2 regions of the Agrobacterium sp. 22-210-1 genome follow, and region 1 is predicted to be linked to the other one. Evidence: riboswitches for the same ligand, from Rfam matches in the RefSeq annotation. Region 1 holds a riboswitch; the other holds the start of a gene.

The links. Region 1 has a riboswitch for S-adenosylmethionine ahead of ACQZ5F_RS11225 (O-succinylhomoserine sulfhydrylase). Riboswitches for the same ligand answer to the same signal wherever they lie in the genome.
Region 2: another riboswitch for S-adenosylmethionine. It lies ahead of metA (homoserine O-acetyltransferase MetA); the one in region 1 lies ahead of ACQZ5F_RS11225 (O-succinylhomoserine sulfhydrylase).

Annotation. Positions count from the first base shown of each region.
Region 1 is NZ_JBNWCI010000001.1:2,232,869-2,236,273, reverse strand. Features, by position in the region: gene ACQZ5F_RS11235 (Hsp33 family molecular chaperone) at 1-4, shown strand, start outside; gene apaG (Co2+/Mg2+ efflux protein ApaG) at 56-448, opposite strand; gene ACQZ5F_RS11225 (O-succinylhomoserine sulfhydrylase) at 690-1,874, opposite strand; SAM riboswitch at 1,918-1,996, opposite strand; gene ACQZ5F_RS11220 (2'-deoxycytidine 5'-triphosphate deaminase) at 2,070-3,167, shown strand; tRNA gene ACQZ5F_RS11215 (tRNA-Gly) at 3,225-3,298, shown strand.
Region 2 is NZ_JBNWCI010000004.1:193,631-197,035, reverse strand. Features, by position in the region: gene ACQZ5F_RS23085 (ABC-F family ATP-binding cassette domain-containing protein) at 1-1,099, opposite strand, end outside; gene ACQZ5F_RS23080 (thiamine diphosphokinase) at 1,104-1,757, opposite strand; SAM riboswitch at 1,847-1,923, shown strand; gene metA (homoserine O-acetyltransferase MetA) at 2,006-2,932, shown strand; gene ACQZ5F_RS23070 (aldose epimerase family protein) at 3,007-3,405, shown strand, end outside.

The DNA.
Region 1 (3,405 bases):
CTGAGTAGAAAGCCGCGCTTTTAAAAGGCGCGGCTTCTCAACCGCCTTGTGAACCTCAGTTCAACACCCGCAAAAGCCCGGGTGAATCCAGCGAGAAGGCGGGTATGGTGACATTGAACACCTCGCCCTTTTCGGTTTCCATTTCATAATGGCCGAACATCAGGCCTGAAGGTGTGTCCAGCGGGCAGCCGGAAGAGTACTCATAGCTGTCTCCGGGGTTCAGGTGCGGTTGCTCGCCAACGACGCCTGGCCCGTAAACCTCATCCACCTGGCCGTTCTGATCGGTGATATGCCAATAGCGGTTGACGAGTGTCACCGTCATATCAGAGTTGTTCGAGATCACGACTTTATAACCCCAGACGTAACGGTCGTCATCCGGGTCGGATTGTTCTTCGAGATAATACGGATCGACCGTTACCTCGATATCCCTTGTCAGAGCACGATACATACGCGCCACACCTCGATATTATGCCTGTTGCCATCATCCTACACTATAGGCTCTGGCTATCGTCAAGAAAATGAACGGCTTGACGGGCGGGCGCCACCTGTTGTCGCGCCGTTTTCCACCGTTAGGGATAACGATAAAGGTAAATATTGGTTGCCCGCCACAGGATTTTGCCCCTTGCGAAGCCGGCTGCGGCGCCACGGCCCAACGCAGGGTAGGGCCATGGCGCTTATGGATTGAATTCTCAGGCGGAAACGGCTGCCAGCCCCTTCGCCAGATCTTCCAGCAGGTCGTCCGTATCCTCGATACCGCAGGAAAGACGCAGAGTTCCGCCGGAAATACCGAGTTCGGCGCGCGCCTCATCGGAAAGGTTCTTATGCGTCGTGGTTCCGGGGTGGGTGATAAGGCTCTTGGCATCGCCCAGATTGTTGGAAATCTTCACGATCTCCAGCGCGTTCTGCAGCGCGAAAGCCGCGTCCTTGCCGCCCTTCAGTTCGAAAGCCACCAGCGTCGAACCGCCTGACATCTGCCGCGCGATAATATCGGCCTGCGGATGATCGGCGCGACCGGGATAGATGACCTTGGCGACCTTGCCGCTATCGGCGAGGAAATCGGCGATCTTGCCGGCATTTTCCGTCTGCTGCTTGACGCGCAGCGGCAGGGTCTCGATGCCCTTCAGCAGCGTCCACGCATTGAACGGCGACATGGCCGGACCGGTGTGGCGGAAATAGTCCTGCAGCTCTTCCTCGATCCATTTCTTGTCGGAAAGGATCACGCCGCCGAGGCAACGGCCCTGGCCATCAATATGTTTGGTCGCCGAATAAACTACGATATGGGCGCCGAGTTCGAGCGGCTTCTGGAAGAGTGGCGTCGCAAATACATTGTCGACGACGACCTTCGCGCCGATCTGGTTGGCAAGCTTTGCCACGCCGGCAATATCCACCACTTCGAGTGTCGGATTGGTCGGGCTTTCAAGGAAGAACAGCTTGGTATTCGGCTGGATCGCCTTTTCCCAGTTGCCGAGATCGCGTCCGTCGATCAGCGTGCATTCGATGCCGTATTTCGGAGCAAGCGTCTCAACCACCCAGCGGCAGGAGCCGAAAAGGGCGCGGGCAGCAACGATATGGTCGCCTGCACGCAGCTGGCACATGATGGCGGCGGTGACGGCCGCCATGCCGGAGGCAAGCGCCCGGGCGTCTTCGGCACCTTCCAGCAGGCACATGCGCTTTTCGAACATGTCATTGGTCGGGCTTGCATAACGGGCGTAGATGAATCCATCCGTTTCGCCCTTGAAGCGCGCTTCGGCGGCTTCGGAGTTTTCGTAGACGAAACCCTGGGTCAGATAGATCGCTTCAGACGTCTCACCATAGGGGGAGCGTAGCGTGCCGCCGTGAACGAGCTGGGTTGCCGGGCGCCATTTATTGCTCATGTGATCACCTTCAAAACAAAAAAACCGGTCGCAAAAGCAGACCGGTTCCAAGCACCCGGTCTTTTTAGCCACTTGTTTAACGTGGCTGCAAGCCGACCGGCCAAATCACCACGGGATAAGCTTGCCATACTGCCGTTATCGGCTTGCGTCAATGCTTTCCTTTTGGTTTTGTCGCCGTAAAAAGGAATGATGACCATGACGAGAACCACGGGCATTTTGGCGGATGGCGCTATCCGGGCGCTGTTTGCAGGCGGCAAGCTGAAGAGCGAGGCCGAGCTCGATGCTGACCAGGTGCAGCCCGCCAGCCTCGATTTGCGGCTGGGCTCAAAAGCCTATCGCGTTCGTGCCAGCTTCATGCCCGGCCCCGGAACCCGCGTCATCGACAAGCTCAATCGCTTCAGCCTGCACGAGGTCGATCTCTCTGAGGGCGCCGTGCTGGAAACCGGTTGCGTTTATATCGTTCCGCTGATGGAAAGCCTGGAACTGCCGGCGGAGATGTCGGCTTCGGCCAATCCCAAAAGCTCGACCGGTCGCCTTGATATTTTCACCCGCGTGATGACCGACAACGCGCAGGAATTCGACAAGATCCCGGCGGGATATACCGGCCCGCTTTATCTGGAAATCAGCCCGCGCACCTTCCCGGTGGTGGTTCGCCGGGGCTCGCGCCTGTCGCAGATCCGCTTCCGCATCGGCCATTCGCTGCTCAACGAAAGCGAGCTTTTGAAGCTGCACGAAACGGAAACGCTGGTTGCCAGCGAAACCCCCAACGTGACGGGCGGCGGCATCGCGCTTTCGATCGACCTCAAAGGTTTCGGCGAGAATGGCCTGATCGGTTATCGCGGCAAACACCACACGGCTGTGGTGGATGTCGACAAGAAGGCCCAGCACGACGTTCTCGATTTCTGGGAGCCGCTTCATGCGCGCGGCCGCGCCGAGCTGATCCTTGATCCCGATGAGTTCTATATTCTCGTCTCACGCGAAGCCGTGCACGTACCGCCGCTTTACGCCGCCGAAATGACGCCTTTCGACCCGCTGGTGGGCGAATTCCGGGTCCACTACGCCGGCTTCTTCGACCCAGGCTTCGGCCATGCGCAGGCCGGCGGAACAGGCAGCCGCGCGGTGCTGGAAGTGCGCAGCCACGAGGTGCCCTTCATCCTAGAACACGGCCAGATCGTTGGCCGCTTGGTATATGAACACATGCTGCAGAAACCGGAAGGCCTCTACGGCACGGGTCTTGGATCCAATTATCAGGCTCAGGGGCTGAAACTCTCCAAGCATTTCCGCGTGGAATAATGAACCCGCCGGGCGCTTGACACCCGCTGCGAACTGTCCGATGTCTTGTTTCACGGTGCGGGTGTAGCTCAATGGTAGAGCAGCAGCTTCCCAAGCTGAATACGAGGGTTCGATTCCCTTCACCCGCTCCAGTTTTCCAACGTAACTGAAATGTTTTCCGGCCCGCGGACATGCCGCGCCTGGCCGCCGTTGAGCGGCAAGCGCATCCCTATAATTTAGCTTGACTACGATTAAATTG
Region 2 (3,405 bases), on a different contig from region 1:
GGTAATGCGCGAGCGTATCGTTGGGATTGAGATCCTCACGCTTTTGGTCGAGCGTCGCGATTTCCAGATTGGTGCCAAGTTTCACCGTGCCGCTATCGGGCTCAAGCTGGCCGGTCAGCATTTTCAAAAGTGTGGTTTTGCCGGCGCCGTTCGGCCCGACGAAACCGATACAATCACCACGATGCACCCTGAGCGAAAACGGCGCGACGATCACGCGCTCATCGTAAGCCTTGGTGATGGCCTCGGCCTCGATGACCAGCTTGCCGGATTCCCGCACGTCCGAAGCCGTCGCCTGCACGGAGCCCTGCGGCCCCTTGTGGCCGCGATATTCGGCGCGCATGGCCTGAAGTTCGCCGACGCGGCGCATGTTGCGCTTGCGTCTCGCGGTCACGCCATAACGCATCCAGTGTTCTTCGCGCTCAATGGCCTTGCCGAGCTTGTGCTGCTCCAGCTCTTCCTCCTCCAGCACCTTGTCACGCCATTCCTCGAAATGGGCAAAGCCGCGATTGAGACGGCGGGACTGGCCGCGATCGAGCCACACGGTCGAGGTCGAGACTTTTTCGAGAAAACGCCGGTCGTGCGAAATCAGCACCAGCGCGCTGCGCGTCTGCTGCAACTCGCTTTCAAGCCATTCAATGGTGGGCAGGTCCAGATGGTTGGTTGGCTCGTCCAGCATCAGAATATCAGGCTCCGGCGCCATGACGCGGGCAAGGGCCACACGCCGCGCTTCACCGCCGGAAAGGCTTGCCGGATTTTCCTGTCCCGTCAGGCCGAGATGTTCGAGCAGGTACGTCACCCGATAAGGGTCGTCACCCGGCCCAAGCCCCGCTTCGGCATAGGCCTGAACGGTATCGTAACCGGCAAAATCCGGTGCCTGCTCCAGATAACGGATGGTAGCGGAAGGGTGGCGGAAAACCTCGCCCGACTGTGCCTCGACCAGCCCGGCCGCAATCTTCATCAGGGTCGATTTGCCGGAACCATTGCGCCCGACAAGGCAGATGCGGTCGCCCGGCTCCACCTGAAAATTGGCGCCGTCGAGCAGCGGGGTCACGCCGAAAGTCAGCTTGATATCGTCGAGTTTCAAAATTGGGGGTGCCAAGGCGTCAGGCTCCGGTCAGATCATAAGGGCGGGCGAGGACGATGGCTTTGCCGCTTTTCAGCGAGAAATGCACAGGGCCGCCATTCGCGACATTGGAAATAGTGCGGGAAGAACCGAAAGCAAGCGCGAAATCGTCAAGCGGATAACGCACATTGCCGATATCAAGGCCCGCAAGGGCGGTAAATCCGGCCACCGAAAACAGCGAACCGGCCGGCAGATCGACATCAAGCGAACCGGGAAGCAGTGGCTGCGCCTCCTCGTCTCCTGACGTCAGTGTCACGTCGAGACCCCGTTCGGCAAGCGCCACCGCATAAAGAAGATGTTGCAGCGCATGGTCGCTTCTCTCGCCTCCAAGCGCACCCACCAGCAGCAGCGAAGACGCGCCACGGGAGAGTGCTTCCGAGACCGCAATCTCGCCATCCGTCACGGCCTTTGCGGCCGGGTAAGGCTGCCGCTCCACATCTGGCCAGGCGCCCAGCAGCTCTTCGCTGGCGGAATCGAAATCCCCCACCCAAAGCTCCGGCGCAAGACCGAGTGGTCCGGCATGGCGCATGCCGCCATCGGCCGCGATCACGCGGCTATCGGCAACCGCCAGCTTCAGGCGGTCGGTCACCGTGACATCGCCGCCAAGCAGAATGGTGAAACGCTCTTTATCCATGCCTTGCCTTATCTCACCTCAGCCAAAAAGGGAAAGCCGAAACCCGATGAAATCAGCCTATATTGATTTTCGCCGGCTTCGGGATTATGAAACGCTTCAGTGGTGATTTGCCGACCGGCTTGCAGCCACTTTAAAGAAGTCGCTAAAGGGTCGAGGAAAAAGGCAATTTCCTGGGACCGGCTGCGATTTCGCTGCCGGTTTTTTTGTTTTCGCAACGTTCTTTACGTCATCCGAAAAGAGAGTTCGACATGCCGATCAAGATTCCCGATACGCTTCCCGCCTTTGAGACCCTCGTTCATGAGGGCGTGCGGGTCATGACCGAAACGGCGGCCATCCGGCAGGATATCCGCCCGCTCCAGATCGGGCTTCTCAACCTCATGCCGAACAAGATCAAGACGGAAGTGCAGATGGCCCGCCTCGTCGGCGCCTCGCCGTTGCAGGTGGAGTTTTCGCTGATCCGTATCGGCGGCCACCGCGCCAAGAACACGCCTGAAGAACATCTTCTGTCCTTCTATGAGACGTGGGAAGAAGTGCGCCACCGCAAGTTCGACGGTTTCATCATCACCGGCGCGCCCATCGAGATGCTGGACTATGAAGATGTGACCTACTGGAACGAGATGCAGAAAATTTTTGAATGGACGCAAACCAACGTCCATTCGACGCTGAATGTCTGCTGGGGCGCGATGGCGGCCATCTACCATTTCCACGGGGTGCCGAAATACGAGCTGAAGGAAAAGGCGTTCGGTGTTTATCGTCACCGCAATCTCTGCCCGTCATCGATCTATCTGAGCGGCTTTTCGGACGATTTCCAGGTTCCAGTCTCACGCTGGACGGAAGTGCGCCGCGCCGACATCGAAAAACACCCCGAACTTGAAATCCTGATGGAGTCAGAAGAAATGGGCGTGTGTCTGGTGCATGAGAAGGCCGGCAACCGGCTCTACATGTTCAACCATGTCGAATATGATTCAACCTCGCTTTCGGATGAATATTTCCGCGACGCGAATGCTGGTGTGCCCATCAAGCTGCCACATGATTATTTTCCGCACAACGACCCGGAACTAGCTCCGCTGAACCGCTGGCGCAGCCATGCCCATCTGTTTTTTGGCAACTGGATCAACGAGATATACCAGACGACGCCCTACGATCTCGAATCCATCGGCAAACTCGCCGCGTAAATTGCGGATTGCGAATTGCCGGGAAATGACGCAACGTCCGCCCGGCAATTCATGGCAATCGGGAGAATGATGCAATGAGCGACGGGGCAGCACGGGAGAATTTCGGTTTCACGGCAACCGGCGAAAAGGTCGAACGCGTCACCATCTCGAAGGGCGGATTGACGGCCAAGGTCATTACCTGGGGCGCAGTCATTCAGGATCTGCGCCTCGATGGTCACCAGCCGCCGCTCGTTCTGGGCTTCGATAAATTCGAGGACTACAAATATTCCTCCTATTTCGGCGCCACCCCTGGCCGCAATGCCAACCGCATCGGTGACGGCAAATTCTCCATCGACGGGCATGAATACCAGCTGGAGCTGAACGAAAAGGGCGTAACCCATCTGCATGGCGGCAGCGATGGCATGGGCAAACGCAACTGGATGCTGATGGAGCATGGCGAAAGCCATGCCGTTCTGCAGATCATCGATCCCGAC